2 regions of the Streptomyces sp. NBC_01390 genome follow, and region 1 is predicted to be linked to the other one. Evidence: riboswitches for the same ligand, from Rfam matches in the RefSeq annotation. Region 1 holds a riboswitch; the other holds the start of a gene.
What was found. A riboswitch is a leader RNA that binds a small molecule or an ion and turns the genes downstream of it on or off. The one in region 1 is predicted to bind S-adenosylmethionine.

Region 1 (15,772 bases):
CCGTCGAACTCCGGGAGCCAGTAGCGGCGCGTGGACGCGTGGAAGGCGTCGACACCGGCCGCGGCGAGCGGGGCCAGGATCGACTCCAGCTCCTCGGGGGTCTCGGCGAGGCGCGCGTCGAAGGCGCCCGACTTCCACTGCGAGTACCGGAAGATGATCGGGAACGACGCGGACACGGCCTCGCGTACGGCGGCCACGATCTCCGTCGCGAACTTCGTACGGGCGAGCAGGTCACCCCCGTACGCGTCCGTGCGGCGGTTGGTGTTGGACCACAGGAACTGGTCGAGCAGGTAGCCGTGGGCGCCGTGCAGCTCGACCCCGTCGAAGCCGATGCGCTCGGCGGCCACCGCGGCCTCGACGAACGCGTCGATGACGTCGTCCAGGTCCTCCTGCGTCATCTCCTTGCCGGCACCGGCGGTGCCGTCCAGCCGCAGACCGGACGGTCCGACCGGCGGGGCGTCGGCGAACGGGGGCTGCCCGGCCTCCCTGACCATGCCGATGTGCCACAGCTGCGGCACGATCTTCCCGCCTGCCGCATGCACGGCGTCGGCCACCTTCGCCCAGCCCGCGAGCTGCTCCTCACCGTGGAACCGGGGTACGCGGTCGCTGTCACCGGCGGAGTCGTGTCCGACGTACGTGCCCTCGGTGACGATCAGACCGACCCCGGCACCCGCGCGACGCGAGTAGTACGAGGCGACGTCCTCTCCGGGAACACCACCGGGCGAGAACTGGCGCGTCATCGGCGCCATCACGATCCGGTTCGGCACGGTCAGGCCGTTGAGCGTGACGGGCCGGGAGAGGATCTGGGCCGCGCGGGAGGTCTGGGCGGGGGCTGTCACGTGGGGGCTCCTCGGAGGAAATCAGAAGAAAGTCAGAAAGAGGGGACGGGGACTGCGCGAAGGCACAGGTGTATGCATACGCATATGCGTCAACCGCACCCGTCCGGCCCCTCATTCCGGCTCACCGAAACGCCCCCTGTGATCCCGGTCACCGCACACGACACCTCAGACGCCTCGCACACCTCGGGACCGCAAGCGCCCCGCAAACGCCCGAGGGCGGCACCCTCCCCGCAAGGAGAAGGGTGCCGCCCTCGGAACGAAGGACGGTGATCAACCAGAGGTCGATCAGAAGTCCATGTCACCGCCCGGCATGCCGCCACCGGCGCCGGCGCCGGCGCCCGCCTTCTCCGGCTTGTCGGCGATGACGGCCTCGGTGGTGAGGAACAGCGCGGCGATCGACGCGGCGTTCTGCAGCGCGGAGCGCGTCACCTTCGCCGGGTCGATGATGCCCTCGGCGATCATGTCGACGTACTCACCGGTCGCGGCGTTGAGGCCGTGGCCGACGGGAAGGTTGCGGACCTTCTCGACGATGACGCCACCCTCGAGGCCACCGTTGACGGCGATCTGCTTGAGCGGGGCCTCCAGGGCGAGTCGCACGGCGTTCGCGCCGGTCGCCTCGTCACCCGTCAGCTCCAGCTTCTCGAAGACCGAGGAGGCCTGCAGCAGGGCCACGCCACCACCGGCGACGATGCCCTCCTCGACGGCCGCCTTCGCGTTGCGAACGGCGTCCTCGATGCGGTGCTTGCGCTCCTTGAGCTCGACCTCGGTCGCGGCACCGGCCTTGATGACCGCAACACCGCCGGCGAGCTTCGCCAGGCGCTCCTGCAGCTTCTCGCGGTCGTAGTCGCTGTCCGAGTTCTCGATCTCGGCGCGGATCTGGTTGACCCGGCCGGCGACCTGGTCGGCGGAGCCGCCGCCGTCGACGATCGTGGTCTCGTCCTTGGTGATGACGACCTTGCGGGCACGGCCCAGGAGGTCCAGGGAGGTGTTCTCGAGCTTGAGACCGACCTCCTCGGAGATGACCTCGCCACCCGTGAGGATCGCGATGTCGTTCAGCATCGCCTTGCGGCGGTCACCGAAGCCCGGGGCCTTGACCGCGACGGACTTGAAGGTCCCGCGGATCTTGTTGACGACCAGGGTCGAGAGGGCCTCGCCCTCCACGTCCTCGGCGATGATCAGCAGCGGCTTGCCCGACTGCATGACCTTCTCCAGGAGCGGGAGCAGGTCCTTGACCGAGGAGATCTTGGAGTTGGCGATGAGGATGTAGGGGTCCTCGAGCGACGCCTCCATGCGCTCCATGTCGGTCGCGAAGTACGCCGAGATGTAGCCCTTGTCGAAGCGCATACCCTCGGTGAGTTCCAGCTCCAGACCGAAGGTCTGGGACTCCTCGACGGTGATGACGCCTTCCTTGCCGACCTTGTCCATCGCCTCGGCGATGAGCTCGCCGATCTGCGTGTCGGCGGCGGAGATGGAGGCGGTCGAAGCGATCTGCTCCTTCGTCTCGACCTCCTTCGCCTGGTCGAGCAGCGCACCGGAGACGGCCTCGACGGCCTTCTCGATACCGCGCTTCAGGGCCATCGGGTTCGCACCCGCGGCCACGTTGCGCAGGCCTTCGCGGACCAGAGCCTGGGCCAGGACGGTCGCGGTCGTCGTGCCGTCACCGGCTACGTCGTCCGTCTTCTTCGCGACTTCCTTGACCAGCTCGGCGCCGATCTTCTCGTAAGGGTCCTCGAGCTCGATCTCCTTGGCGATGGAAACACCATCGTTGGTGATCGTGGGGGCGCCCCACTTCTTCTCGAGGACGACGTTGCGGCCCTTGGGGCCGAGGGTGACCTTGACGGCGTCGGCGAGCTGGTTCATCCCGCGCTCGAGACCGCGCCGTGCCTCCTCGTCGAACGCGATGATCTTGGCCATGTGAAGTGGTCCTCCCGGACTGGGGTGGATTGCTCCGGACCGCGCTGGCGCCCGCGACGGACGGCCTGCCTGCCTCGGTGATTCCTTGCACCACCTGGCCTGCGGGCCTCACCCACCCGGTCCTTCGTTATCACTCTCACCTTCAGAGTGCTAACGCCAATGATTAGCACTCGCCCCTGCCGAGTGCAAGCGGCTCTCGAAGATCCCCAGGTGAACAGGGGGGTGGCTACGGCCCGGTAGCAACGCCGACACACCTGCGGACATCGACCGCGTACCCCGCCTGCGGACACGCCGATGGGCCCGCACCCCGTGAGGTCCCACGAGGTACGAGCCCATCGAATCCTTCGATGAAGGAAGAAGAACGTCGCTGCGTGTGCTCCGGCGCGTGCTTCAGGTGGTCGCCAGACGGACCATGTCCGCCTGCGGCCCCTTCTGGCCCTGCGAGATCTCGAAATCGACCCGCTGACCTTCCTCGAGGGTGCGGTAGCCGTCCATCTGAATCGCGCTGTAGTGGACGAAAACATCCGCACCACCGTCGACCGCGATGAAGCCGTACCCCTTCTCCGCGTTGAACCACTTGACGGTGCCCTGAGCCATGCCTAACTCCCCTATTACTGGCCCTTGCACGGATCCGCACTTCGCGGATCCGGGTCAGACCTCACCCCCCCAACCGGTGGAGGTGTGCGCCGGAACGCGTCGACCGCGGCCGAATGTATCTGTCCAACTGCCCTCTGCAACAGGTCAATTGGACGAGAAATCCAGGCACGCCAGGTCAGGAAATATGCGGAGAATTCACGCGGATTCAGGGCAAGCCGGGCCCCACAAAGTGAACAAAAAACGCAAATTGCCTGCACACTTTGGCTACTTCTCGTTGGGTGCGCGGCAGGAATCAATACGCGTGCGGCGAGCGAGATGGTGCGGCTTCCCCAACTGTACCGCGCTCAACCATACAGAATTGCCCCCTCCGCTTCTCTCACGGAGGGGGCAATTCGATGAACTCTCGGTAATCGATGTTACCGACGGTTACTACTGGCGGGTATCAAACCCTTGATCAGCCTCCGGCGACGGCCGGAATGATCGACACCCCGGCACCGTCCGGCGTCGCCGTCTCCAGCCCCTGCTCGAAGCGGACGTCGTCGTCGTTGACGTACACGTTGACGAAGCGACGCAGCTTGCCCTGGTCGTCGAGCACGCGGGCGGCGATCCCCGTGTGGTTCTTCTCCAGATCGGCGATGACCTCGGCAAGGGTCCCACCCTCGGCAGCCACCTCGGCCTGCCCACCGGTGTAGGTGCGGAGGATGGTGGGGATACGGACAGAAACGCTCACGGTGTAAACCTCCGGTCAGGTGACATACCTAGGGGCGCGGGGAACTGCGCGACCAGCCCCCACGGGCCCGCAGAAAAACAACTACCTCTTAACCGAGCCCCGCCGCGTGGAACGACTCAAGGCTGGGCCGGATGGTCGCGGTGAGCCCCGTGTCCGCCACCGCGTCCAACGTCTTGAGACCGTCCCCGGTGTTCAGCACAACGGTCGTGAGCGTCGGGTCCAGCAGCCCGTTCTCGATCAGCTTCTTCGTGACACCGACGGTCACACCACCGGCGGTCTCCGCGAAGATCCCCTCCGTACGCGCGAGCAGCCGAATCGCGTCGACCACCTGCTCGTCGTTGACGTCCTCCACCGCTCCCCCGGTCCGCCGCGCGATGTCCAGCACGTACGGCCCGTCCGCCGGGTTGCCGATCGCCAGCGACTTGGCGATGGTGTTGGGCTTCTGCGGCCGTACGACGTCCTGCCCGGCCTTGTAGGCGACGGACACCGGCGAGCAGCCCTCCGCCTGGGCGCCGAAGATCTTGTACGGCTTGTCGGCGACCAGCCCGAGCTTGATCAGCTCCTGCAGCCCCTTGTCGATCTTCGTGAGCTGCGACCCGGAGGCGATGGGCACCACGAGCTGGTCCGGCAGCTGCCAGCCGAGCTGCTCGCAGATCTCGTACGCCAGGGTCTTGCTGCCCTCCGCGTAGTACGGGCGCAGGTTGACGTTGACGAAGCCCCAGCCCTCGCCGGCCGGGTCGCCGATCAGCTCGGAGCAGAAGCGGTTCACGTCGTCGTAGTTGCCCTCGATGCCGACGAGCTCGCCGCCGTACACCGCGGCCATGACGACCTTGCCCTGCTCCAGGTCGTGCGGGATGAACACGCAGGAGCGCAGGCCCGCCCGGGCGGCGGCGGCGCCGACGGCACCGGCCAGGTTGCCAGTGGAGGAGCAGGAGAGGGTGGTGAAGCCGAAGGCGCGGGCGGCCTCCAGGGCCTGGGCGACGACCCGGTCCTTGAAGGAGTGCGTCGGGTTGCCGGAGTCGTCCTTCACGAAGAGCTTGCCGGCGTCGACGCCCAGCTCGCGGGCGAGGTTGTCGGCCTGGACGAGCTTGGTCCAGCCGGGGTTGATGTTCGGCTTCTCGGCGACGTTCGCGGGAACGGGCAGAAGAGGCGCGTAACGCCAGATGTTCGCGGGTCCCGCTTCGATGCGCTTGCGGAGTTCCTCGGTGTCGGCCGCCGAATGGACGGCGAAGTCGTAGGCGATCTCCAGCGGGCCGAAACACTCCTCGCAGGCGAACACCGGACCGAGGGGAACGCGGTGGCCGCATTCGCGGCAGGAGAGCGCGGCGGCGGGGCCGAGATCAACAGTGGGGACAGCGGAGGTGACGGAGCCGGACGTGGTGCTCTCGGCAGTTTGCGCAGCCATGGAGGCGAAACCCTTCCTCATCTTCCTCACGACGCATTTCGCCGTGAGACGGATTTGGCACCTTCCCGAGCCGGGATCCTCGCCACATGACCTGTGGACAAGATCGGCTGGAGGGTTGCCGGGGCTTCATCGGGCCGTATCCCTCTGCCCCTCTGGATGAGCGGTATGAAGTTGTGAAGGTTGTGAGGTTGTGAACAGAGGTGACCTCGGCAATGCGATGGTCACCCGCGTTGTTCAAGACTGTAACCGAAGGCTTGGATGGTGGTGGGAGCCGTCCGAACCGCGAGATACAAGATCGCGCTTCCCCCCATGCAACGTAAGGGAGAGCCGCACGTGCTGGAAGACGTCGAGCGCTGGCTGAGCACGCGCTCCTGGGCCGCCCGCGACCGCCCGCTCAAGAAGTTGATCGCCGCGAAGCGTTCCTCGAACGCCACGGTGAGTGTCGTCCTGCCCGCGCTCAACGAGGAGGAGACCGTCGGCGAGATCGTCGCCGTCATCCGCCGTGACCTGATGCTGAAGGTCCCCCTCGTCGACGAGATCGTGGTCATCGACTCGGGATCGACCGACCGCACCTCCGAGGTGGCCGCCGCGGCGGGCGCCCGGGTCGTCCACCGCGACGACATCCTGCCGCGCATCCCGGCCGTGCCGGGCAAGGGCGAGGTGCTGTGGCGCTCGCTCCTGGTCACCAGCGGGGACATCGTCTGTTTCGTCGACGCGGACCTGAAGGAGTTCTCGTCGGACTTCGTCTCCGGGATCGTGGGCCCCCTCCTCACGGACCCCGGTGTCGACCTCGTCAAGGCGATGTACGACCGTCCGCTCGGCCAGGCGGCCGGCCAGGGCGGCCGGGTGACGGAACTCATGGCCCGCCCGCTTCTCAACATGCACTGGCCGCAGCTGGCCGGCTTCGTCCAGCCGCTCGGCGGCGAGTACGCGGCCCGCCGCTCGCTCCTCGAACAGCTCCCGTTCCCCGTCGGCTACGGCGTGGAGCTGGGCATGCTGATCGACGCCCTGCATCTGGTGGGCCTGGACGCGCTGGCGCAGGTCGACGTGGGTGTGCGCAAGCACCGCCACCAGGACGGCCAGGCCCTGGGCCGGATGTCCGCCGCGATCTACCGCACCGCGCAGCTCAGGCTGGCCCGGGGCCATCTGATCCGCCCCTCGATCACCCAGTTCGAGCGCGGAGAGGACGGTTTCGAGCCCCGGACGTACTCGGTGGACACGGAGGAACGTCCGCCGATGGCGGAGATCGCGGAGTACGCGAGGAGGAAGGCCGCCTAGCCGTCGCCTGGTCGACGCCTGGTCACGCCCGGGCCGGTGCACCGGCCCGGGCGGCTTGTATACGGCTGAGGCGTACGTGTGTACGTTTGAGCGTTTCCGGGCCGGGCTAGGTTGACGCGTATGGCTTTGACGCAAGGTGTGCAGGGTACGCAGGGCTCTTACCGGGTGCTGGTCGCTTCCAACCGTGGCCCGGTCACGTACGAGGTCCGTGAGGACGGCTCGCTGCGGGCCCGGCGCGGTGGTGGCGGGCTGGTCTCCGGGCTGTCGGCGATCGGCCCGGACGCGAACGCCCTGTGGGTCTGCTCGGCCCTCGGCGACGGCGACCGCGAGGCCGTCCGGCGCGGGGAGTCCGAGGCGGGCGTACGGATGCTCGCGATCCCGGCCGACGTGCACGAGGACGCGTACAACGGCATCGCCAACTCGGTGCTGTGGTTCGTGAACCACATGCTGTACCAGACCCCGCTGGAGCCGGTCTTCGACGCGGAGTTCCGGCGCCAGTGGGCGTCGTACGAGGCCTACAACCGCGCGTTCGCCGAGGCGCTGGCCGCCGAGGCGGCCCAGGGCGCGTCGGTGGTGGTCCAGGACTACCACCTGTGTCTCGTGCCCGGGATGCTGCGCTCGCTCCGCCCCGACCTGCGCATCGGCCACTTCTCGCACACCCCGTGGGCACCGGCGGACTACTTCCGGATGCTGCCGTACGACATCTCCGAGCAGCTCCTGCGCGGCATGCTCGGCGCGGACCGCCTCGGCTTCCTCACCCAGCGGTGGGCTGACGCGTTCACCGCCTGCTGTACGGACCTGGTCGGCGGCCTCGGCGACACCCGGATCGGCGTGCACGGTCTGGGCGCGGACGCCGACTTCCTGCGCAGGCGCGCACACGAACCGGACGTCGAGGAGCGGATGGCGGCGCTGCGGGCCGAGGTCGGTGAGGGCCGCAGGACGATCGTGCGGGTGGACCGTACGGAGCTGTCGAAGAACATCGTGCGGGGCCTGTTGGCATACCGGCAGCTCCTGGAGGACCACCCGCAGTGGCGGGAGCGGGTCGTGCACATCGCCTTCGCCTACCCCTCGCGCCAGGACCTGGCGGTCTACCGCGACTACACGGCCGAGGTGCAGCGACTGGCCGACGACATCAACTCGGCCTACGGGACACCGACCTGGACCCCGGTCGTGCTCCACGTCAAGGACGACTTCGCCCGCTCCCTGGCCGCCTACCGCCTCGCCGACGTGGCCCTCGTCAACCCCATCCGCGACGGCATGAACCTCGTCGCCAAGGAGATCCCGGTGGTCTCCGACGAGGGGTGCGCGCTGGTGCTGTCCCGGGAGGCGGGGGCGTACGAGGAGCTGGGCGAGGACGCGATCGTCGTGAACCCGTACGACGTCACACAGACGGCCCGGGCCCTGGAAGAGGCCCTGACCATGAGCGCCGGCGAACGCGCGGAACGCACGAAACGCCTGGCCGCGGCGGCGACCGCGCTACCGCCGGCCCAGTGGTTCCTGGACCAGCTGAACGCGCTCAAGGCCTGACGACGGCCCGCCCGAGGGCGGCTAGCAGCCGTACGACACCCTCGGGACCGTCGACGACCAGGTCGGCGCGCTCCTCCAGCTCCGTCACGGCCTCGCTGCTGTTACCGCTGCAGACGAGCAGTCCGGGAATGCCGCCGGGGAGGCCGTTCTGGCGGAGCTTCTCCACCGCCGCGAAGGCCGGGAGGTCGCCGAGGTCGTCGCCGGCGTAGAGGACCGAGGTGGCGCCGGTCTCGCGGACGTACTCCTCCAGGGCGACGCCCTTGTCCATGCCGGGTGGGCGCAGCTCCAGCACGAGGCGGCCGGGTTCGACGATCAGGCCGTGGCGGGTCGCCAGGTCGGCGAGGGGCTCGCGCAGGGCCTCGAACGCGGCCTGCGGATCGGCGGCGCGCCGCGTGTGCACGGCGACGGCCCGGCCCTTCTCCTCGATCCAGGTGCCCTGCCAGGCACCGAGCCCTTCGAGAAACCCGGGCAGCTCGGCACGGACGGCGGCGACACCGGGGTGCGGGGCAGGAGCACTGACCGTGCCGGTCACGGCGTCCCAGCGCTCGGTGCCGTAGTGACCGAGGACGACAAGGTGCTCAAGCCCCGGCACACCCGCGAACCCCCCGTGCCGAACCGCGACACCGGCGGGCCGCCCGGTGAGAACGGCAACGGAGGCAACGCTGGGAGCAAGGGCGGAAAGCGCGGGAAGCACGTCGGGATGGGCCCGGGCCTGCTCGGGATCGGCCACGATCGGAGCGAGCGTCCCGTCAAAATCAAGGGCGACAACAACACCACCGGGCTCGGCAAGGATGGCATCCAGCCCATCACGGCCGGCCTGCGTCAGGGGCGTGGGCAGCAAGTCCATGCCCCCGACCCTATGACCATTGCGGTCCGGGCCTACGACCATTGCAGCCCGGGCCAGGCCATTCCAGCCCCGCCCGGCACCATCCAGCCCGTCCGGCGCTTGAGGACGAGGCCCGCACCCCTCAGCCTGTCCGGCGCTTGAGGACGAGGCCCGCACCCCTCAGCCCGTCCGGCGCTTGAGGACGAGGCCCCTTCAGGGCCGACAGCGGGGGTCTGGGGGCGCAGCCCCCAGGAACGGGATGGGACGGGTAGGGGCGGCGGGGGCGAAAAAACCGGCCTCACCTACCGCTCACCCCGCCGAGCCTCCCGCACCCTCCGCAACCTGTTCACCGTCACCGGATCACACTCCAACGCCCGCCGGTCATCCAGCAACGCGTTCAGCAACTGGTAATACCGCACCGGCACCAACCCCAGCTCCTCCCGAATCGCCCGCTCCTTCGCACCGGGCCCCACAAACCCCCGCCGCTCCAGCGCGAGAATGTCCTGTTCCCGCCGCCCCAACTGCTCCCCGTCCATGCAAAGCACCGTAGCCCCACCCACTGACATCCGACCTGGCAGCCCGGCGACGGCCTAGCGACGGCCCGGCGACGACCTACTGCCCGTTCTCCTCCTCGGTCTCCGCCGCATTGGCCCTAGTCTGCAACTCGGCAAGCACCGCGGCCGGATCCCCACCCGCCGCGAACGCCGTACCGATCCGCTGCTTGATGTCCGCGTTGACCTGCGCCCAGGACGTCTTGCCGACCGGGTACAGCTGTGCGGTCGGGAGCTCCTTCAGGAAGGGCGCGAGATCCCTGTCCTCGGCGGCGGCGGACATCGTCCGGGAGGCGGAGGTGGTGACCGGGAGGAGGTCGTACTCGCGGGAGAAGGCGAGCACGTTCTTCTTGTCGTAGACGAAGTCGAGGAACTTGCCGACCTCGTCACGGTGGCCGTTCTTCTTGAAGGCCATCATCCAGTCGGCGACACCCATCGCGGACCGCGTCGAGCGTTCCTGGCCCGGCATCGGCACCATCCCGAAATCGACCCCCTTGGCGGACGCGATCTTCATCAGCGAGGGGTGCCCGTTGAGCATGCCGACCTCACCGCGCGCGAAGGCGGCGAAAGCGGCGGCCCGGTTGAGGCTGCCGGGGGCGACGGAGCCGGTGAGGCCCTTGTCGACGAGTTCGTCCTTGAGCCAGGTGAACGTCCTGATGTTCCGCGGGGAGTCGATGCCGTAGGTGCCGACCTCGCTGGTGTAGCTCTCGCCGCCGCTGAGCAGCCACTGCATGGTCTCGGCCTGCGCCTCCTCGGGCCCCAGCGGGAGGGCGTACGGGAACTTCACGCCCTTCTCCTTGAGCACGGCGGCGTCGGCGGCCAGCTCGCTCCAGGTGGTGGGCGGGGTGAGGCCGGCCTCGGTGAAGAGCTTCTTGTTGTAGAAGAGGAGGCGGGTCGAGGCGGCGAAGGGCATGCCGTACTGGATGCGCCTGACCGCTCCGGCGTCGGCCAGCTGGGAGACGAAGTCGGCCTGCGTCGGGATGGAGAGCAGGTCGTCGGCCTGGTACAGCTCGCCCTTGGCCGCGTAGTCGGCGTAGGCGCCGATCTGCGCCAGGTCGGGCGCGTCACCGGCGGCGGCCATCTCCTTGACCTTGCGGTCGACGTCGTTCCAGGAGTAGACGCTGACGTCGACCTTCACTCCGGGGTGGGCGTCCTCGTACTCCCCGACCAGCTTGTCCCAGTACTTCTGGGAGCTGTTGGCGTCGGAGTCGCCGTAGTCGGCGGCGACCAGCTTCAGCGTGACGTCACCCGAGCCGACGGCTCCGCAACCACCGAGTGCCGCCGTCATCCCGAGTGCGGACACCGCCGCGATCATGCCTGTCCTGCGCCGTTGCACTGCAAAATCCCCACTGGTCGTTCACATATGTATTCATTGGTACGTTCAATTTTTTAGCTCCATAAGGTCTACACCACGTGAGTGGACTAGACCTCTTCCGGGTCTACGGGCCACACTGTCCCCGTGAGACATGTCATCGCCCTCGACGTGGGCGGCACCGCGATGAAAGCCGCCCTCATCGGGCCGGACGGCGCTCTGCTCCACCAGACGCGCCGGGCGACCGGTCGCGAGCGCGGCCCCGACGCCGTGGTCGAGGCGATCCTCGGCTTCGCCGCCGACCTGCGCGCGCACGGCATCGCCCACCTGGGCGAGAGCGCCGCCGCCGCCGGAGTCTCGGTGCCCGGCATCGTCGACGCCGAGAAGGGCCTCGCCGTCTACGCGGCCAACCTCGGCTGGCGTGACGTACCCCTGCGCGAGCTGCTCACCGAACGGCTCGGCCTGCCGGTCGCCCTCGGCCACGACGTCCGGACGGGCGGTCTCGCGGAGGGGCGCATCGGGGCCGGTCAGGGAGCCGACCGCTTCTTCTTCATCGCCCTCGGCACCGGCATCGCGGGCGCGATCGGCGTCGAAGGCCGGGTGGAGGCGGGCGCGCACGGCTTCGCCGGCGAGGTCGGCCACATCGTCGTACGGCCCGGCGGCACCCTGTGCCCGTGCGGCCAGCGCGGCTGTCTGGAACGGTACGCGTCCGCGTCGGCGGTGAGCGAGGCGTGGGCCGAGGCGACCGGAACCCCGGGCGCGGACGCGGCGGACTGCGCCAGAGCCGTCGACGCCGGCGACCCGCGCGCCCGCGAGATCTGGCAGCACGCTGTCGACGCCCTCGCCGACGGCCTGGTCACCGCCCTCACGCTGCTCGACCCCCGCACCCTGATCATCGGCGGCGGCCTGGCGGAAGCGGGCGACACGTTGTTCACACCGCTGCGCACCGCCGTACAAGAACGGATCACCTTCCAGAAGCTCCCGACCATCGCCCCCGCGGCCCTGGGAGACACGGCAGGCTGCCTGGGAGCAGGCCTCCTCGCCTGGGACCTCCTGACCGTCACCGACCTCACGGAGGTAACACCCTGATGCCAACGACCCCAGGGGAAGCGGGCCCAGTGGAGACGGGCCCACTGGCAACAGACCCAGCGACGCCCCACCCAGGGGCGCGGGGAACTGCGCGACACCCCAACCGACCGCACGAAGAAAACGCCCTGCCGGCACCCCACCCAGGGGCGCGAGGAACTGCGCGACCAGCCCCCACGGCCCCGCAGCGCACACACAGCCTGTTGCTCAGAGGCGCCCGAGTAGTACTCCCCACAGGAATCACCGAAGGCGGTCAACTGGCCGTCGAAGGAACCAAGTTCACCGAGCGCGCCCACGACGACGCCCACGAGGTCGACGCGACGGGCCACTGGCTGATCCCCGGATTCGTCGACCTACACAACCACGGCGGCGGCGGAGCCTCCTTCACCTCGGGCACCGCCGAAGACGTGCTCAAGGGCGTCCACACCCACCGGACCCACGGCACCACCACCCTCGTCGCCAGCACCGTCACCGGCGACATGGACACCCTCACCGCCCGGGCCGGCCTCCTCTCCGAGCTCGCCGAGCAGGGCGACATCGCCGGCGTCCACTTCGAGGGCCCCTTCATCTCCCCGTGCCGCAAGGGCGCCCACTCCGAGGCGCTGCTGCGCGACCCGGACCCGGCGGACGTACGGAAGCTGATCGACGCGGCGCGCGGCCGGGCCATGATGCTCACCCTCGCCACCGAACTCCCCGGCGGCCTCGACTCCGTACGGCTCCTCGTCGAGCACGGCGTCCTCGCGGCGATCGGGCACACGGACGCGACGTACGAGCAGACGCTGGAGGCCATCGACGCGGGCGCCACCGTCGCCACGCACCTCTTCAACGCGATGCCGCCCCTCGGGCACCGCGACCCCGGCCCGATCGCCGCCCTCCTCGAAGACGACCGAGTGACGGTCGAACTCATCAACGACGGCACGCACTTGCACCCGGCGGCCCTCCAACTCGCGTTCCACCACGCGGGCGCGGACCGCGTGGCGTTCATCACCGACGCGATGGACGCCGCCGGCTTCGGCGACGGCCGCTATCTGCTCGGCCCGCTGGAGGTCGAGGTCAGCGAGGGTGTGGCACGGCTGGTCGAGGGCGGTTCGATCGCCGGCTCGACACTCACCCTGGACCGCGCCTTCAAGCGGGCGGTCACCGTCGACCGGCTCCCGGTCACGGACACGGTCGCCGCCCTGTCCGCCAACCCGGCCCGGCTGCTGGGGATGTACGACCGGGTGGGCTCCCTGGAACCGGGCAAGGACGCGGACCTGGTCCTGCTGGACGCGGACTTCACGCTCAAGGGAGTGATGCGCAAGGGCAGTTGGGTAGTGGATCCCCAACTCTCTTGACCTGCAGAGGCGAGAGGAAAACGAGGGAGGAGGTCGACGGGATGATCCTCACGGTGACACTGAACACCGCGCTCGACATCACGTACCGCGTAGGGGAGTTACGCCCGCACGCCTCCCACCGGGTCAACTCGGTGACCGAACGTCCGGGCGGCAAGGGCCTGAACGTGGCCCGCGTCCTGGCCGCCCTCGGCCACGAGGTGACGGTCACCGGCTTCACGGGCGGCCCGACCGGGCGGACCGTACAGGACCAGCTCGCCGCCACACCAGGCGTGTTGGACGCCCTGATGCCGGTGTCGGGTGCAACTCGCCGCACGATAGCGGTGATCGACGACTCGGCGGCCGGTACACCGACGGACGCGACCCAACTCAACGAACCCGGCCCGCAGATCACACCGGCCGAGTGGTCCGCGTTCCAGGGCGTGTACGAGGGACTGCTGCCGTCCGTCTCCGCGGTGGCCCTCTGCGGGAGCCTGCCGCCGGGGGTGCCGGTGGGCGCGTACGCCGACCTCGTCCGCGGTGCACGGGCGGCGAACGTACCCGTGCTGCTAGACACCAGCGGGGAGCCGCTCAGACGTGGGGTCGCGGCCCGCCCCGACCTGGTCAAACCGAACGCCGGTGAACTCGCCGAACTCACCGGCTCCCACGAGCCGTTGCGGGCAACCCGGGACGCCCGCAGGCGCGGTGCACGGGCCGTGGTGGCCTCACTGGGCCCGGACGGACTGCTCGCGGTGACCGAGGAGGGCAACTGGCGGGCGATCCCGCCGACCCGCGTCCGGGGCAATCCGACGGGCGCCGGCGACTCACTGGTCGCGGGCCTGCTGTCGGGCCTGGTCGACCAACTCCCCTGGCCCGAACGCCTGACCAGAGCGGTGGCCCTGTCGACGGCGACCGTACTGGCCCCGGTGGCAGGCGAGTTCGACCGCACGACGTACGAGAAACTGCTGGACGGGGTGACGGTGACACGCGAGGCGACGGCGGCCTAGAGCAGGACCAGTGCAGGCCTGGAGCCTGTCGGTCCTCGGCCGGCGAGCCCAGCCCCCGTCGGATCAGCCGTCAGATCCGCTGTCCTTCGCCAGATACAGCTGGTCCAGGTTCACGTCGCACTGGTTCCCCTGCTCGCAGGAGATCTTGATGGTGTTGGTGCCCTTGTTCAGCTGGACGGACGCCCAGGTGTTCGTCCAGCCCTTCGCGTAGTCGCCCTCGGCGGCGTTCGCGAAGTTCTTGAGGTTGAGCGGTCGGGTCTGGACCTCGCCGTTGACGGTGAGCGTGGCGTTGGCGTCCTTGCCGGGTACGCCGTAGTTGACGTACAGCCGGTAGCCGGCCGCCTTCGCGATCCCGCTCACATTCCAGGTGACCGACGCGCCCACGTTGTTGAAGTTGCCCACATAGACACCGTCGGCCGCCTTCGCGCCGTCGACGTCCGACACGGGGGACGCGCCGCCGCCCAGCAGCAGGGCCTTCGCGTCGATGGTGGGGAGGTCCTCCTCCGATGCCGGCGCCGAGGCACTGGCCGACGGGGACGGATCGGCGCTCTGCGAGGTCGAGGGGGTATTACTGGCGTCGGCGTTCGTGCCCTTGTCGCCGTCGCCGCCCATCATCGCCACGGCGATACCGATGACGACCGCGGCGACCACCGCGATGGCGCCGATCAGGAGACCCTTGGTGTTGGGGCCGGAGCCCCGCCCGCCCCTGCCGTTGCCGCTGCCCCCGCTGTACGACGGCTGCTGCGGGGCCGCGGGGCCGCCGCCGAAGGCCTCGGGCGCCTGGTAGGTGGCGTTCGGGCTGCCGTATGCCCCCTGCTGCTGCGGGATCGCCTGGCCGTACTGCGCGGTCGGGGCGGTCGGGGCGGTCGGCGCGCTCTGGCCGTACGCCGGCTGCTGGCCCTGCGTCGGGCCGCTGTACTGGCGCTCGCCGACCGGCCGGGTGCGGCCGACCGAGTTCGGGTAGCCGTAGCCGCTGCTCGGCGGCTGGGCTCCGTTCGCCCGCCCGTCCTCGTACAGGTAGCCGAACGGGTCATCGTCCTCGGGCGTGCTCGCGCCGCTGTTGCCGGGCGTCATCCCTTGGTCTCCTCAACAGGTGCGGGGTGGGACTGGTGCGGGTGGGACCACGAGATGTTGCGAGGTCCTGCCAAACATGCAATGCGAATAGCGAGCCTACCCGCTCCCACTGACCCAAACGGGTGAGTCCGGCCGCACCGGACCGGCGTCACACCACTGAGCTGGAGATCATCCCGCCCTGCGGTGCTGTTTGGGACGAGATCGTTTCTCGATGTACATCCGTTCGTCGGCCGACTTCAGGACTTCGTCCGCCGTCATCCCGCACTGTGCCCACCCGATACCGAAACTCGCGCCGACCCGCATCACACGGCCGTCG
Region 2 (15,772 bases), 3.6 Mb from region 1:
TCGGTCCTCCTCTTCCTGCCGCTCGCGCACGTCTTCGGGCGGCTGGTGCAGATCGCGCCGATGATGGCGCCGATCAAGCTGGGCATGGTCCCGGACATCAAGAACCTCACCGACGAACTGGCGTCGTTCCGGCCGACGTTGATCCTCGGTGTGCCGCGTGTCTTCGAGAAGGTCTACAACTCGGCGCGTGCCAAGGCGCAGGCGGACGGCAAGGGCAAGATCTTCGACAAGGCCGCCGACACGGCGATCCTGTACAGCCGGGCGCTGGACACCCCGTCGGGTCCGTCCCTCGGCCTGAAGATCAAGTACAAGACGTTCGACAAGCTCGTCTACAGCAAGCTGCGCGCGGTCCTCGGCGGCAAGGGCGAGTACGCCATCTCCGGCGGCGCCCCGCTCGGTGAGCGGCTCGGGCACTTCTTCCGCGGGATCGGCTTCACGGTCCTGGAGGGCTACGGCCTGACCGAGTCCTGTGCGGCCACCTCGTTCAACCCGTGGGACCGGCAGAAGATCGGCTCGGTCGGCCAGCCGCTGCCGGGCTCGGTCGTGCGCATCGCCGACGACGGCGAGGTACTCCTGCACGGCGAGCACCTCTTCAAGGAGTACTGGAACAACCCGGGTGCGACCGAGGAGGCGCTGGCCGACGGCTGGTTCCACACCGGCGACATCGGCACCCTCGACGAGGACGGCTACCTGAGCATCACCGGCCGCAAGAAGGAGATCATCGTCACCGCGGGCGGCAAGAACGTCGCCCCGGCCGTGATCGAGGACCGTATCCGCGCGCACGCGCTGGTCGGGGAGTGCATGGTGGTGGGCGACGGGCGGCCGTTCGTGGGCGCGCTGGTCACCATCGACGAGGAGTTCCTTGGGCGTTGGGCCGACGAGCACGGCAAACCGGCCGGGTCCACCGCGGCGTCGCTCGCCCATGACCCGGATCTCCTCGCGGTGATCCAGGGCGCGGTCGACGACGGCAACGCCGCGGTGTCGAAGGCGGAATCGGTGCGGAAGTTCCGCATTCTGGCCTCCCAGTTCACCGAGGAGTCGGGCCACCTGACGCCGTCCCTGAAGCTCAAGCGCAATGTGGTGGCGAAGGACTACGCGGACGAGATCGAGGCGATCTACCAGAGCTAGTACGGGAGTCGGTAGAGGGGTTGGCGCGGGAACCCGTGCCGGACCCGGCTCATGGCGTGGTGTCCTCGGCGAGGACCCGCGCCATCGTGCGTTCCGCGAGCGCGGTGATCGTCACGAACGGGTTCACCCCGATCGAGCCGGGCACCAGCGAGCCGTCGGTGATGTAAAGCTTCGAATACCCCTTCACCCGCCCGTAGTTGTCGGTCGCCTGGCCCAACACGCAGCCGCCCAGCGGGTGGTAGGTGAAGTCGTCGGCGAAGGTCTTGTTGCCGGCGCCGAACAGGTCGGTCCGGTAGATGGTGGCGTTGGCCGCGTTGATCCGGTCGAACAGCTTCTTGGCCATGGCGACGGACACCGCGCTCTGGGCGGCGCTCCAGCCGAGCCGCGCCGAGTCGGTCGCCGCGTCGTAGGTGAACGAGGCTCGCTGCGGGTTCTTGGTGATCGCCAGATAGAGGCTCACCCAGTGCTCCAACCCCGTTGGCAGCGGGGCGATTTCGGCGAAGACGGGGTTGGCGGTGTTGGCCCAGTCGTCGATACCCATCACCGGCATCGTCGACTGGTTCGCCCCGACCGTGTCCCACAGATGGTTGGCCCGCCCGAGCATCACGTTGCCGTTGGTCCCCCAGCCGGTCCCCACGCTGGAGTTGAGCGCGGGCAGTGTGCCCGTCTCCCGGGCCCGGACGAGGAGTTCGGTGGTCCCGATGCTGCCGCCGCCGAGGAACAGATAGGTGCACCCGTACTGCTTGGTCTGGACGACGGCGCCGGTGTCGTCGATCCGGTCGGCGGTCAGGACGTACGTCCCGTCGGCGGCCCTGCTGATCGCCCTGACCCGTTCCATGGTGGTGATGGTGACGTTGCCGGTGCCCAGTGCCGAGGCGAGGTACGTCTTGTCGAGGCTGCGCTTGCCGTAGTTGTTGCCGTAGATGACCTCCTGCCCGAGCGCCGACTTGGTCGCCGTGCCGGCCGCCTCGCGCTGCATGTAGTCGAAGTCGTAGACGCTCGGTACGAAGGTGGTCTTCAGGCCGGTCTTCTCGGCGTGCTTGCGGGAGACCCGGGTGAAGCGGTACCACTCCGTCGACTCGAACCAGGCGGGGTCGACGCTGTTGACGCCCAGCATCGCGCGGGCCCGCGGGAAGTAGGTCCCGTACATCTCGGTGGCGTCGACGCCGGGGAACTGCTCGGCGAAGTACGACTGGAGCGGGGTGACCGCCATGCTGCCGTTGACCAGTGAACCGCCGCCGACCCCGCGGCCGAGGAACACGGACATGTCGTTGTAGTGCACGCGGTCCAGGGCGCCGGGGTAGGGGGTGATGTCCCTGTTGACGACGTCCAGCCACAGGAAGCTGGCCAGCGGTGCCTCGGTGCGGGTCTTGAACCACATGGAGCGCTTGTCAGGGGCGGCGGTGGAGCAGAAGACCTTGCCGTCGGGGCCCGTGGTGTTCCAGAGGCGGCCCATCTCGATGACGAGGGTGCGGATGCCGGCCTGGCCGAGGCGGAGTGCGGCGACCGCGCCGCCGTACCCGGAACCGATGACGATCGCGGGAGCGGACTCGACGGCGGCGGGTTCGACGGCCTGGGCGGACTGGAGGCCGACGCGGGTGAATCCGAGGGCGGCGGCCGTCTGGAAGGCGGCCATGCCCAGTATTTGACGCCTCGTCAGCTGATGCTGCATCAACTGACGGTGTATCAGTTTTTCTGTCATGAGCGCAGCATCGGCGGAATTTCCACTTCCGCCTAGTAGGTGCGTACCTATATGTATTCGGCTTTGCCGACCGGCCGGACCCCTGCCGTCACAGCAGCGCCTTCAGCTCCTCCGCGAGCAGATCCCAGCGCCACTTCTCCTCGACCCAGGCCCGCCCCCGCTCCCCCATCCGGGCGCGCAGCTCCGCGTCGCCGAGCAGGACGGTGATCCGGTCGGCGGCCTCCTCCACCGAGGTGCCGCGCACCACCCAGCCGGTCTCCCCGTCCAGGACGGCGTCCGGCGCGCCTCCCGAGTCACCGGCGACCACCGGCAGCCCCGTCGCGGACGCCTCCAGGTAGACGATTCCGAGCCCCTCGACATCGAGACCGCCCCGGCGCGTCCGGCACGGCATCGCGAACACGTCACCGGCGCCGTAGTGGGCGGGCAGTTCCGCCCAGGGCACCGGACCGGTGAATCGGACCGAGTCGGCGACGCCGGTCTCGTGCGCGAGCTTGCTCAGCTCGCGCGCGTAGGGTCCGCCGCCGACGATCAGCAGCACCGTCTCCGGCTCGACCGCGAGGATGCGGGGCATCGCCAGGATCAGCGTGTCCTGCCCCTTGCGCGGGACCAGCCGTGAGACGCACACGACCACGGGCCGGTCGGTGAGCCCGAGCCGGGCCCGGACCGCCTCGCCGCCCGACCCCGGATGGAAGGTCTTCTCGTCGACCCCGGGCGGCAGCTGGACCATCCGCCGGGCCGCCCCCGGGGTGAGCGCGGTGGCGATCCGCGACCGCGTGTACTCGCCCAGGTAGGTGATCGTGTCCGTCGACTCGCCGATCCTGCGCAGCAGTTGACGTGCCGCCGGCAGCTGCGCCCACCCGGCCTCGTGACCGTGGGTCGTCGCCACCAGCCGCTCGGCGCCCGCCTTCCGCAGGGCCGGCGCCATCAGCCCGAGCGGCGCCGCCGCCCCGAACCACACCGACGTGCACCCGTGTTCACGCAGCAGCCCGACGGCCCGCCCGGTGACCGCGGGCGTCGGCAGCAGCATCGTCGTCCGGTCGCGTACGACGGTGAAGGGCTGCTCGGCGTCGAAGGCAGCTGTGGCGCGGGCGCCCTCGGGGCCGCGCTTCCACGTGGAGGCGTAGACGACGAGCCGGTCGGGGTCGAGCCGCAGCGCCATGTTGTGCAGGAAGGCCTGGATACCGCCCGGCCGGGGCGGGAAGTCGTTCGTGACGATCAGGGTCTTGTGCACGCCGCCGACCCTACCGAACCGTCCCCGGCACCCTCCCAGAACCCTCACAGGTGTCAGGCCCCGTTTGATGGCAATCGCACAGTCGCTCGGGAGATCATGGCCGCTCACCGGTTGACACCCGACGAACCGGTCGAGACGAACCGGCCACGAGGCACGAACAGGGGCTCAGGTGGACATCGAGCGCAGAGGACGACTGCGGCTCCCCGTGGCACTGCTGGGCACCTGGGGCCTGACCCGGCTGCTCCTGCTGCTGTTCGTGTTCAAAGTGGTCGTCTTCCCCGGCCCGGACGTCACCAGCGACGTCTCGGTGATCTACCACGGCTGGTACGAGGTGCTGAGCCACGGCACCTTCCCGCTCGGCGACGTCACCTGGCAGTACCCGCCCGCCGCAGCCCTGGCGATCCTGTCGCCCGGCGCCCTGCCCTTCCTGGACTACGCGTCGGCGTTCTTCGTCCTGGCCTGTCTCGCCGACCTCGTCGTCCTGGCCCTGCTCGTGTATGTGGGCGGACGCCCCGGCCGGTCGTCGCTCGGCGCCTGGGTGTGGGTGGTGGGCGTGCCGCTGCTGGGCCCGACCGTGTACGCCCGGTACGACGTCATGGTGACCGCCGTGGCAGTGGCCGCGCTGCTCGCGGGCGCCCGGCATCCGCGCCTCATGGGCGCCCTGGTGGGCTTCGGGGCGCTGCTGAAGGTCTGGCCCGCGCTGCTGCTCGTGGGGGCCGCAGGGCGCCGGGCATGGGCCTGGGCGGCCCTCACGGTGGCCGCGGTGGCGTCCGTGTTCGCGGTGACCATGCCCGGTGCCTTCGCCTTCCTGACCTTCCAGGGCGACCGGGGCACGGAAGTGGAGTCGGTGGGCGCCCTCGTCTTCCATGTCGGGCGGCAGTTCGGCTGGGAGGGCCGGGTGGCGCTGAACTACGGCTCCATCGAATTCCTTGGCCCGTACGTGCGGACGGTGAGCACGGTCGCGTTGCTGCTGACCGTCGTCGCCTTCGGCTGGCTGCTGCTGTGGCGGCTGTGCGCCACCCGCTTCCTTCCGCACACCCTCGCGGAGGCGGCCTTCGTGGCGGTGCTGCTGTTCACGGTGACCAGCCGGGTGATCAGCCCGCAGTACATGGTGTGGCTGGTCGGCCTGGCCGCCGTCTGCCTCTGCTTCCGCGCCACCAGCATGACCCTGCCCGCCGGCCTGGTCGTCGTCGCCTGTCTGGTGACGGTCCTGGAGTTCCCCGTCGGCTTCGGGCATGTGGTCGCCAGCGACACCTACGGCATGGCCCTTCTGTTCACCCGCAACGGCCTGCTGATCGCCGCCGCACTCACGGCGGCCCTGCGGCTGTGGCGCACGACGGTCCCGCGCCGGGCGCAGCTCCCGCCGCTGCCGGACCGGGCCGCCCTCGCCCGGGAGACTCAGCCGAGCTGAGCGCGGAGGTACTCCCGCCACAGGCCCGTGAACTCCCCCGGCGTCGTCCCCAGCACCTTCGCCAGCGCGCCCTGGACGGCCCCCGCCCGCTTACCGTGCGCCCCCACGGCCCGGTAGAACTCGCCGAGGCGTACCTCCCCCCACCGGTCGGCGATCAGCCGGCACGCCAGCCAGCCGCCCTCGTACGCCTGGGCCAGCTTCGCCGCGTCCCCGCCGAAGCCGAAGTCCGCGTCCACGGGAAGCGCGTCCGGCACCTCGCCCGCGGCCACGGCGCGGGCCAGTTCGGGCGCCGCCTGGACGGCCGTACGGCCCGTGGACCGGTAGCCGACCCAGTCCGCGTACCCCTCGGAGAGCCACAGCGGTGTGGCCGCCGTGGTGGCGGTGCGGGTCGCGACATGCGTGGTCTCGTGGGTGAGCACGACCTGCTTGCCGAAACCGCCGAGCACGCCGTACGCCTCCGGGTTGACGATGATCCGGTCCGCGGGCGCCGTCACCGACCCTCCCGCCTCCCCGGTCGTGACCGCCGCGATCCCCCGGTACGCGGAGGACGGCGACCCGAGCAGCCCCGCCATCCCGTCCAGCGACTTCGGTACGAGGATCACGACCCGCTTCGTCCACGCCCCGCCCCACGCGTCCGTCACCGCGGGCACAGCACGGTCGGCGAGGCCCGCGTACCCGCGCAGCAGGTCCGGTGACTGCCCGACCCCCAGCACCAGGCTGTGCGCCCCGCGTACGGCCTCGACGGTCCCCTGGTCCCACAGCTGCCGGGCCGTCCCGCGCGCGGGCTCGTCGTCGTCGACGTACCACCGGCCGTTGTGCCGCTGGGTGAGGCGCAGGGTGCGCCCGGCCTTCACAGGGGCCTTGTCGATGCCCTGGACGCGATAGCTCAGCTCCACGTCAGCGGTGGCCCCGTCGTCGCCGGTGCGGCGCAGGGCGACCAGGCGGTACGACCAGGCCGCCAGCGGGAGCGCGCGCAGCCGCGTGAACTGCGCCGACGCACCGGTGCCCGCGTACGCCGCCGCGTCGCCGGCGAGGACGGCCGCCGAGCGCCGGTCCAGCAGCCGTCGGACGTCTGCGGACGCGGTGTCGATCCCCGGCCGGCCGCCGCACGCCACGAGGGCGACCAGCGAGCCGAGCAGCAGCCAGAGAGCCACGCCCCGGACCCACCACGCACCCCGCGCACGCCTTCGACCAGCCACGCCGACGATCGTACGGCCCGATTGTCGGGAAGCCGAGACGACCGGGACGCCCGGGACGAGCCGGCCGAGCGGGAGGTCCGGGAAGCGGCGGCGTTCCGGACGCTCAGACCCTGGTGACCGACGAGACCGGCATCATGCCCACCGGGTCGTACCGCACCGGCGCGCCCGGATAGGGGGCGTGGATGACCTGCCCGTTGCCCACGTACATGCCGACATGACTGGCGTCGGACCGGTAGGTGACCAGGTCGCCGGGCTGGGCCTGGGAGAGCGGGACCTGCTGTCCGGCGTACCGCTGGGCCTGCGAGGTGCGCGGCAGGGAGACCCCGGCCTTCGCGTACGACCACTGCATCAGGCCCGAACAGTCGAAGCCGGAGGGCCCGTTGGAGCCCCAGACGTACGGACTGCCCAGCGCGGCACGGGCCGCGGCGACGGCGGCCGCCGCACGGGCGCTCGGCGCGGCGGCGTTGCCGAGGTCGGGCAGGTCGGCGCGGTCGGAACGCGAGGCCCGGTCGTAGGCGGCCCGGTCGGCGGACGGCAGCGAGTTGAGCAGTGCCCGCGCCTTCGCCAGCTTCTGTTCGACGGTCCGCTTGTGGGCGGCGACGGCCTTGCGGCTCCGGTCGAGCTCGGCGAGGTTGCCGGTGGCCTCCGCGCGCTCCTGGGCGAGTTCCCGCATGGCCGCCTGGAGTTCCCTCAGCTCGGCGGCCTGGTGGACGTTGATCCGGTCGAGCGCGGCGGCCTTCGCCAGGTACTCGTCCGGGTTGTCGGAGAACAGCAGCGCGAGCGAGGGGTCGAGGCCTCCGGCCCGGTACTGGGCGCCCGCGAGCGAACCGAGCGTCTCCCGCATGGTGTTGATACGCAGTTGCTGCCGGGCGATCCGGTCCTGGGCCCGGGTCACCTGCTCGCGCAGCGCGTCGGCGCGCTCGTCGGCCCGGTTGTAGGACTCGGTGGCCTTCTCGGCCTCCGTGTAGAGCCGGTCCACCTCGGCCCGGGTGTGGTCGGTCGGCGCGGCGGTGGCCGAGGGCACGGCCGCGCCGAGAGCCGCGGCTGCGGCGGACAGCACGCAGAGCGCGGCGCTGGCTCCCCGGTCGAACCCGGACGGTGCAAGGCGGCGATGGAACCCCACGAGAAGCCGCACTCCTTCCGCTGGCGGACGCATGTGTTCCCCCGGTGTTGGGGGCGCGCCAGACAGTAGCCGGGCGACCACACGCGGACCAACGACCTCGACGGCCACACACGGTGACGCCCCGCCTATGACGCAGGTCATGGGCGGGGCGTGGGGTCAGCGGAGCGTGTCGTGATTCGCCCGTTCGGGCGTCAACGTGTCCTGATCTTGAACAGACCCGGAAGGAGTACGACGATCCGATCCGTCGAAGAGAGGATCAGATCCGTACGCCGAACTGGAACGGCATGTTGTCGATCGACTCGTACCGCACGACCGTGCCGCTGCGCGGCGCGTGCAGGACCTGGCCGTTGCCGGCGTAGAAGCCGACGTGGTGGTGGTCGCCGTAGAAGATGACCAGGTCACCGACCTGCAGATTGCTCTGCGAGTAGATGCGCGTACCGGCGTTCGCCTGGTCCTGCGAGGTCCGGGGGATGCTGATACCGACCTGGGCGAACGCCCACGAGGTGAAGCCCGAGCAGTCGAAGGTGGACTCGCCGTCGGCGCCGTAGACGTACGGCGAGCCGATCTTGCTCTGCGCGGCGGCGTACGCGGAACCCGCGCGGCCGGTGACGACGTTGCCCGGGTCGTCGAGCGCGGAGCGCTGGCTGGCCCGGCTGGCGCGCGCGTCCGCGGCGGCGATGGCCGCCTTCTGCGCGGCCGTCATCGAGTTGAGGAGCTTCTGCGCCTCGGCGAGCTTGCTCTGGACTTCCTTCTTCTTCTTGGCCAGTTCGCTGCGGGTGTCCGCGAGGTCCTTGAGCTTCTCGCCGGCCTCGGAGCGCTGCTGGGCGAGCGCCCGCTGCTTCTCCGTGACCTCCTTGAGCGTCTCGACCTGCTGACTGCTCAGCTGGTCCATCGTGGACGCCTTGTCGAGGTAGTCGTCCGGGTCGGCGGAGAGGAAGAGCTGCACGGAGGGGTCGATGCCGCCGGTGCGGTACTGGGCGGCGGCGGCGAGTCCGAGACTGTCGCGCAGCTCGTTCAGGTCTCCCTGGCCGCGGGCGACGTTGTCCTGGAGGGTGGAGATCTCCTTCTCCAGCCGGCTCTGCTTCTCCTTGGCCCCGTTGAGCTTCTCGCTCGCCTGCTCGGTCTGCTCGTAGAGCTTGTCGACCTTGGCCTTGACCTCGTCCATGCTCGGCTTCTGGCTCGGCGCGGCGTTGGCGGCGTTGGCGCTGAGGGCCACGGCGGCTGCCGCGGCGGTGGTGAGCACGGTCACGCGGGTGCGGCTCGGCTGCTTCGGTCGACGATGGGACGCCACGGAGGCGAACTCCTTCTTCTCCCGCCGTCACTCCCTTTGAGTGATCACCCGAGCGGAGGTTCGAGCCCTGACCCTAGTGACCTTCCTGTGATCACTTCAAATCCTGAGGTGAAAAATGTTTGTCACACCGAGCATTCTTTACGCACAACTCACGTGCGGTAATGCTCGATTGACACTACGTTGCGTGACAGTTCCGCCAATTCGGGCATTCAGCGCTTATGTTGTCAGCCGCCCGAGAAGCGCTTCAGCAGCACCACCGAAGCCACCGGACGGGCCCCGGCCTTGGCGATCCCGTCGGCCACCTCGCGGTCCGTGGACACGACGATGACCGGTCGGCCGGGCGGCTCCGCGCGCACCAGCTGACGGATCAGCTCGTCGGCGGTGACACCGGCCTTGGAAAACAGGACGCGCACCCCGCGCGGCGGCGCCAGCAGCACCGGAGCGGCCAGTTCGGCCCCGTCGAAGACACAGGTCATCTCGGCCCCGGTCTGCGCGGCGAGCTGCGACAGCTGCCCCAGCAGCCGGAGCCGCTGCTTCTCCAACGGCATCTGCGGATAGCCGGTCTTCGTCACGTTGTAGCCGTCGACGACCAGGTGCGCCTGCGGCAGCGCGAGCAACTGGTCGAGAATCGCCGGATCGTTCTCGGACAGGGCCCGGGCGGCGATGTCCTTCGGCGTCATCCGCCCCGGCTCGACCGCGTCCACGGTCTCGGCGGGACGCACCGACACCGGCGGCAGCGCCAGCTCCCGCCGCAGCCCCTGCGCCGCGTCGAGCACGGTGTCCAGCAGCAGCCGTACGCGCATGTCCTCGACGCTGCGCCCTTCCCGGGCGGCGCGTCTGCTGGCCTCCAGCGCGGCCTCGACCTCGGTCAGCCGCCCCTTGAGCCGCCGTGCCTCGCTCTCCGCCGCGGAGACCTGGGTGTGCCCGTCGGTGCGTACGGTCTCCATCTCGGCGTGCACCTTGCGCAGGGCCGCCTCGCCGCGCTTGACGTCACTGAGGGCGGCACGCAGCTTGCGGTGCAGTGACTCGGCCTCCTTCTTGGCCGACTCCAGCTCCGTGCGCAGCCGCTCGGTCTCGGTACGGGTGAGCCCCCGGGCGACGGCCAGTTCCTCGCGCAGCCGCTCCAGTTCGGCCCGGCTCTCGTCGTCGGCACGCTCGGCGTCGGCGCGCTGCGCCTCCTCGCCGGCCGCGGTGACGAGCTTCACCCAGCCCGTGGGGCGCAGCACATAGGCCGCGGCGGCCACGTCCAGCGGATCGGCGGCCGGGGGCGGTGAACCGGCGTCGAGAGCGCCCGCCAGCTCCGGCTGGGCCTCCCTCAGCTTCTCCCCGATGCGCTGCCGAAACAGCGTGTCGGTCTCCAGCGCGGCGGCCATCGCGTTGCCGGCGAACTTGGCCCGCCGGTTGGGCGCGAACCGCGCGTACTGCCGCAACTGGGCGGGCAGTTCGGCGACGGTGAGTCCGCCGAACCCGTCGGAGACGATCTGCACGACGCGCCTGCGCACGCCGTCGGGCAGCGGGCGGTCGAGCACCTCGGCGGCGCCGTCGCCCGGCTCCCCGCCTGTGGTCTCCACCATCCTTCACCCCAACCAGTTCCGGTGCGGGGCCCGCTCCTGTCAGGAGCCGGCGCCCGGCCTGTCCACGAGTTCCACCTGATCCACGGCGTTGCACCAACGGCAGCGCACCGACTCGATGGTCTCACTGACCACCTCGCGCTCCTCCACCTTGGGATCTCCCGCGAGGTCGAGGTGCACGTACTCCACGACCTTCGAGGAGCGGGTCACGTCGAAACGCGTGAGGTTGCCGCAGAGAGCACAGCGCCACCGGGTCGTGTCGGTCGGCAGAGGAACCGTCATCGTGGATATGTTCGCTTTCCTTCTAGTATCCGTGCTGCGCCAGTTTCCCTGGAGCGTGTGGCTCGTAACCCTAAGGCCTGGCGGGTACCCACCGCCCGTCCGTCCACAGCGGCGAGGCGGTCTGCACTGTTCGGTCCCGTTACGTCATGCTCTGTGTCCATGATCGGCGAGTTCGAAAAGTGGCGTACGACGGTCCGCAGCTCGGTCCGTGCCCGGTCGGCGCCGGTGACGTACGGGCTGATCGCCGTCTGCTGTCTGCTCTTCGTCATCGGCCCCGCCTCCGGCCTCAACCCGGGCTACGGCACCGGGGACGCCCTGCTGGCCGCCCAGCGGGCCTACTTCCGCCGCTGGGGCGTGGTCCCCGCCGACCTCTTCACCGGCGCCCCGCGAGCCACCCTCACCCCCGCCACGGCACTGTTCGTGCACGGCAGCTGGGTCCATCTGCTGGGCAACATGCTCTTTCTCTACGTCTTCGGCGCGATGACCGAGGAACGCCTCGGCCACCTGGAGTTCGCCCTCTTCTACGTGGGCTGCGGCTGTCTCGCCCTGCTGGGGTACGCCGCCGCCAACGCCGACTCGCAGCAGACGCTGGTGGGGGCGTCCGGCGCGATCTCGGCGATCCTGGGCGCGTTCCTGTACCTGTTCCCCGGCGCCCGCGTCACGAGCCTCCTGCCGTTCCTCTTCTTCCTGCCGCTGCGCTTCCCGGCCTGGCTGACCCTGCCGTTCTGGGCGACCCTCCAGTGGATGGCCGCGGGCCGGGCCTCGTCCGGACCGGGGGTGGCGTATCTGGCGCACGTGGTGGGGTTCGGGCTGGGCTTCGCCTACGCGTGGGTGCGGTATCGCCGTACGACTAGAGTGAGGCCCGCCCCAGCGACGGCCACCGAGGGAGAGAACCAGCCGTGATCACCGCGATCGTGCTCATCAGGACCAGCGTGGACCGGATCCCCGAGATCGCGGAGCGGATCGCCGCGCTGGAGTCCGTGAGCGAGGTCTTCTCCGTGACGGGCACGTACGACCTGATCGCCATGGTCCGGGTGAAGCGGCACGAGGACCTCGCCGAGGTCATCCCCGGCAGCATCAGCAGGATCCCCGGGGTGGAGGGGACGGACACCCACGTGGCGTTCCGGACGTACTCCCAGCACGACCTGGAGGCGGCGTTCGCGATCGGCCTCGATTCCTGAGGTCACCATTCAGCCCGTCCGGCGTTTGAGGACGAGGCCCCTTCAGGGCCGACAGGGGGGTCTGGGGGCGCAGCCCCCAGGGATGGGACGGGTAAGGGCGGCGGGGGCGATCAAACCGCCGGCACGCAGCGCCCGTCCTCGGTCCGGTACTGCCACCGGGCCCCGTCCCGCACAAGCTCCTTCACCGCACCCACGAACCGCTCCACGTGCTCGTCGGGCGTCCCCGCACCGAAGCTCACCCGGATCGCGTTCAGCGACTTCTCCCCCGGCGCCGCCTCGGGCGCCCCGCACTCCCCCTGGCTCTGCGGGTCACTGCCGAGCAGCGTCCGCACCAGCGGATGCGCGCAGAACAGCCCGTCCCGCACCCCGATCCCGTACTCCGCGGAGAGCGCCGCGGCGAAGTGCGAGCTGTTCCAGCCCTCGACGACGAACGAGATGACCCCGACGCGCGGGGCGTCGTCGCCGAAGAGCGAGAGAACCCTGACCTCGGGCACCTCGGCCAGTCCCGCCCGCACGATGTCGATCAGCCGCTGCTCCCGGGCCACCAGCGACTCGAAGCCGGCCTCCGTGAGGGCCTTGCAGGCGGCGGCGATCGAGTAGGCGCCGATGACGTTCGGCGAGCCGGCCTCGTGCCGGGCGGCGGTGTCGTGCCACTCCACGTCCACCCCCCCGTCCGTGCGCCGCGTGACCTTGCGGCTGGCGCCGCCGCCCGCGAGGTACGGCTCGGCGGCGCGCAGCCAGTCGGCGCGGCCGGCCAGGACACCGGAGCCGAAGGGCGCGTACAGCTTGTGGCCGGAGAAGGCGACCCAGTCGACGTCCAGGTCCTGGACGGAGACCGGGTGGTGCGGGGCGAGCTGGGCGGCGTCCAGGACGATCCGGGCACCGGCGGCGTGGGCGGCGGCGGCCAGCTCTCGTACGGGCCACAGCTCGCCGGTGACGTTCGAGGCGCCGGTGACGCACACGAGGGCCGGGCCCTGAGGGTCACGGGCCGCGAGGGCCTCCGTCAGGGTGGCCACGGCCTGCTCGGGGGTGCGCGGGGCGTTGAGGTAGGTGACCTGGGCGTGGCGCCAGGGCAGCAGCGAGGCGTGGTGCTCGGTCTCGAACACGAAGACCTGGCAGCCGTCGGGGAGGGCGGCGGCGAGCAGGTTCAGGGAGTCGGTGGTGGACCGGGTGAAGATCAGCTGGTCGTCGGCGCGGCAGTCCAGGAACTCGGTGACCGTCCTGCGGGCGTTCTCGAAGAGGTCCGTGGACAGCTGGGAGAGGTAGCCGGCACCCCGGTGCACGCTGCCGTAGTAGGGCGCGTACGCGGCCACGTCGTCCCAGACCCGCTGCAGCGCCGGGGCGCTGGCGGCGTAGTCGAGCGCGGCGTAGGTGACTTCGCCGCCGGTGACGAGCGGGACGGTGACATCACGGCCCAGAACGGGCAGCGGGGTACAAACGGTCTGGGCGGCGGCAACGGTGGAGACAGACATGGCGAACTCCCGTGAGAGACAAGAGGAATCACTGCGCGAGCGGACATGGCTCAGCACAGGAAAAGATCCGGAAAGGACGAAAAGGGTGCGCGGAGGCGGGGCTCGGCAGCCCTATCGCATTCGCTTGCTCACGGAAGACTCCCTCGAACGACCAGGACCCCTGGTGTCGAGAGGGGCCCGCGCTTGCCGTAAGCCTTGCTGCCTACGGCCTGGTCTTCATCCCGGGGCACCCCGCCACGGACGGAGGGTTGCCGGACAGTCGGCCGGGGCCTCATGACTGTCACTCATGACCTGGTTCAGAACGTAACGGAGGTGATCGGCGTCCCGCAACCCGTGTCCGGATCGCGGGACGCTCAGCACCGGGGAACCGCTGTGCGAGGGCTACGCGTTACTGGCCGCCGACCACCGCTCCAGTGTCTTCTTCGCCGCCCCCGAGTCGATGGCTTCGGCGGCCTTCGCCATCCCGGCGCCGATCTGCTCGGCCAGGGAGCCCGGGCCCGGGTCCAGCGCCACCAGCGCCGCCGCCGAGTTGAGCAGCACGGCATCCCGTACGGGCCCGGTCTCGCCGTCGAGGAGCCGCCGGGCGACCGCCGCGTTGTACGAGGCGTCACCGCCGCGCAGGGCCTCCACCGGGACCAGTTCGATGCCGACGTCGCGCGGGTCGAAGGTCTCCTCCGTCACCTTGCCGTCCCGGACGACCCATACGTGGGACGTGGCGGTGATCGTCAGTTCGTCGAGGCCGTCGTCGCCCCGGAACACCAGGGACGAGTTGCCGCGCTCGGCGAAGACACCGGCGACGATGGGTGCCATCCGGGGGTCGGCGACCCCGACCGCCTGCGCCCTGACCTTGGCCGGGTTGGTCAGCGGGCCCAGGATGTTGAAGACCGTCCGGATGCCCAACTGGCCGCGCGCAGCGCCCACATGACGCATCGCCGGATGGAACCTGGCCGCGAAGCAGAAGGTGATCCCGGCCTCCTCGGCGACCTCGGCCACCCGCTTCGGGGTCAGCTCCAGGTTGACCCCGAGCTGCCCCAGCACGTCCGACGCGCCGGAGGCCGAGGAGGCGGCCCGGTTGCCGTGCTTGACGACCTTGGCGCCCGTACCGGCGATGACGATCGCGGACATGGTGGAGATGTTGACCGTGTTGGCGCCGTCGCCGCCGGTGCCGACGATGTCGACGGTCGGCCCCGGCACCTCGATGACGTTGGCGTGCTCGTACATCGCCTGGACGAACCCGGCGATCTCCTGGACGGTCTCGCCCTTGGCCCGCAGCGCCACCACGAACCCGGCGATCTGGGCGTCGGTCGCCTCGCCTCGCATGATCAGGTTCATCGCCCAGGCGGTGTCGGCGGCGGTCAGATCATGGCCGTCGAGCAGGCCGTTCAGCACGCGGGGCCAGGAACGGACCGCCGCGGTGTCGCCTCCGGCGGGGTTCACAGCGCTCATCTGCCGCTCCTGGGTCAGTCCGGCGGGACTCTCCGCGGGACTCCTGTAGGGAATGGGGACACCCTATCCAGCCCGGCGACACGGCGAAGGGCCCCGTCCGAGGTACGGACGGGGCCCTTCTGCCGTGTGTGGCGAAGCGAGGTGATCAGTGGTGGCCGTGGCCGCTCGTGATCTCCTTGTACTCCTCGGCGGTGGGCTTGGCGATCTGGCTGTCCTCGCCGTAGTACGACTTGCTGAGCTTGGCGCGCAGCTTCTCCACGCCCTTCACCTTGCGCTCGACGCCGTTCTCGTCGACCGTCGCACCGATCAGGGCCGGCGCGTACTGCTCGTGCGCGGTGAGCGTGTGCAGGGCCTCCTGGCTGAGCGGCTCGTGCACCTCGATGAACTCACCGTGCGGCAGGCGCTTGATGATGCCCGACTCGCGGCCGTGCAGCACCTTGTCCTTGTCGCGGCGCTGGAGGCCGAGGCAGATCCGCTTGGTGATGATGAACGCGATGACCGGACCGACGAAGAAGGAGATCCGCACGAACCAGGTGATCGCGTTGAGCGACAGGTGGAAGTGGGTGGCCCAGAGGTCGTTCCCACCGCCGATCAGCAGCACCATGTACCAGGTGATCCACGCGACACCGAACGCCGTACGCGTCGGCGCGTTGCGCGGGCGGTCCAGGATGTGGTGCTCGCTCTTGTCGCCGGTGATCCAGGACTCGATGAACGGGTAGACCGCGATCACGACGA

Region 2: another riboswitch for S-adenosylmethionine. It lies ahead of OG241_RS14810 (aminotransferase class V-fold PLP-dependent enzyme); the one in region 1 lies ahead of thrC (threonine synthase).

The regions. Positions count from the first base shown of each region.
Region 1 covers NZ_CP109551.1:6,879,733-6,895,504, reverse strand. The annotation lists gene OG241_RS31200 (NADH:flavin oxidoreductase) at 1-839, opposite strand, end outside; gene groL (chaperonin GroEL) at 1,125-2,753, opposite strand; gene OG241_RS31190 (cold-shock protein) at 3,144-3,350, opposite strand; gene OG241_RS31185 (MoaD/ThiS family protein) at 3,805-4,080, opposite strand; gene thrC (threonine synthase) at 4,169-5,485, opposite strand; SAM riboswitch class I at 5,500-5,648, opposite strand; gene OG241_RS31175 (glucosyl-3-phosphoglycerate synthase) at 5,819-6,763, shown strand; gene OG241_RS31170 (trehalose-6-phosphate synthase) at 6,884-8,290, shown strand; gene otsB (trehalose-phosphatase) at 8,280-9,137, opposite strand; gene OG241_RS31160 (DUF3263 domain-containing protein) at 9,419-9,652, opposite strand; gene OG241_RS31155 (extracellular solute-binding protein) at 9,729-10,982, opposite strand; gene OG241_RS31150 (ROK family protein) at 11,127-12,068, shown strand; gene nagA (N-acetylglucosamine-6-phosphate deacetylase) at 12,269-13,399, shown strand; gene OG241_RS31140 (1-phosphofructokinase family hexose kinase) at 13,441-14,382, shown strand; gene OG241_RS31135 (CBM35 domain-containing protein) at 14,446-15,456, opposite strand; gene cdgB (diguanylate cyclase CdgB) at 15,625-15,772, opposite strand, start outside.
Region 2 covers NZ_CP109551.1:3,304,182-3,319,953, forward strand. The annotation lists gene OG241_RS14755 (AMP-dependent synthetase/ligase) at 1-1,128, shown strand, start outside; gene OG241_RS14760 (GMC oxidoreductase) at 1,178-2,764, opposite strand; gene OG241_RS14765 (glycosyltransferase family 4 protein) at 2,919-4,061, opposite strand; gene OG241_RS14770 (glycosyltransferase 87 family protein) at 4,237-5,472, shown strand; gene OG241_RS14775 (hypothetical protein) at 5,460-6,671, opposite strand; gene OG241_RS14780 (NlpC/P60 family protein) at 6,775-7,794, opposite strand; gene OG241_RS14785 (NlpC/P60 family protein) at 8,051-9,085, opposite strand; gene OG241_RS14790 (NYN domain-containing protein) at 9,310-10,659, opposite strand; gene OG241_RS14795 (hypothetical protein) at 10,699-10,938, opposite strand; gene OG241_RS14800 (rhomboid family intramembrane serine protease) at 11,098-11,841, shown strand; gene OG241_RS14805 (Lrp/AsnC family transcriptional regulator) at 11,838-12,119, shown strand; gene OG241_RS14810 (aminotransferase class V-fold PLP-dependent enzyme) at 12,230-13,591, opposite strand; SAM riboswitch class IV at 13,766-13,883, opposite strand; gene trpD (anthranilate phosphoribosyltransferase) at 13,973-15,037, opposite strand; gene OG241_RS14820 (cytochrome bc complex cytochrome b subunit) at 15,183-15,772, opposite strand, start outside.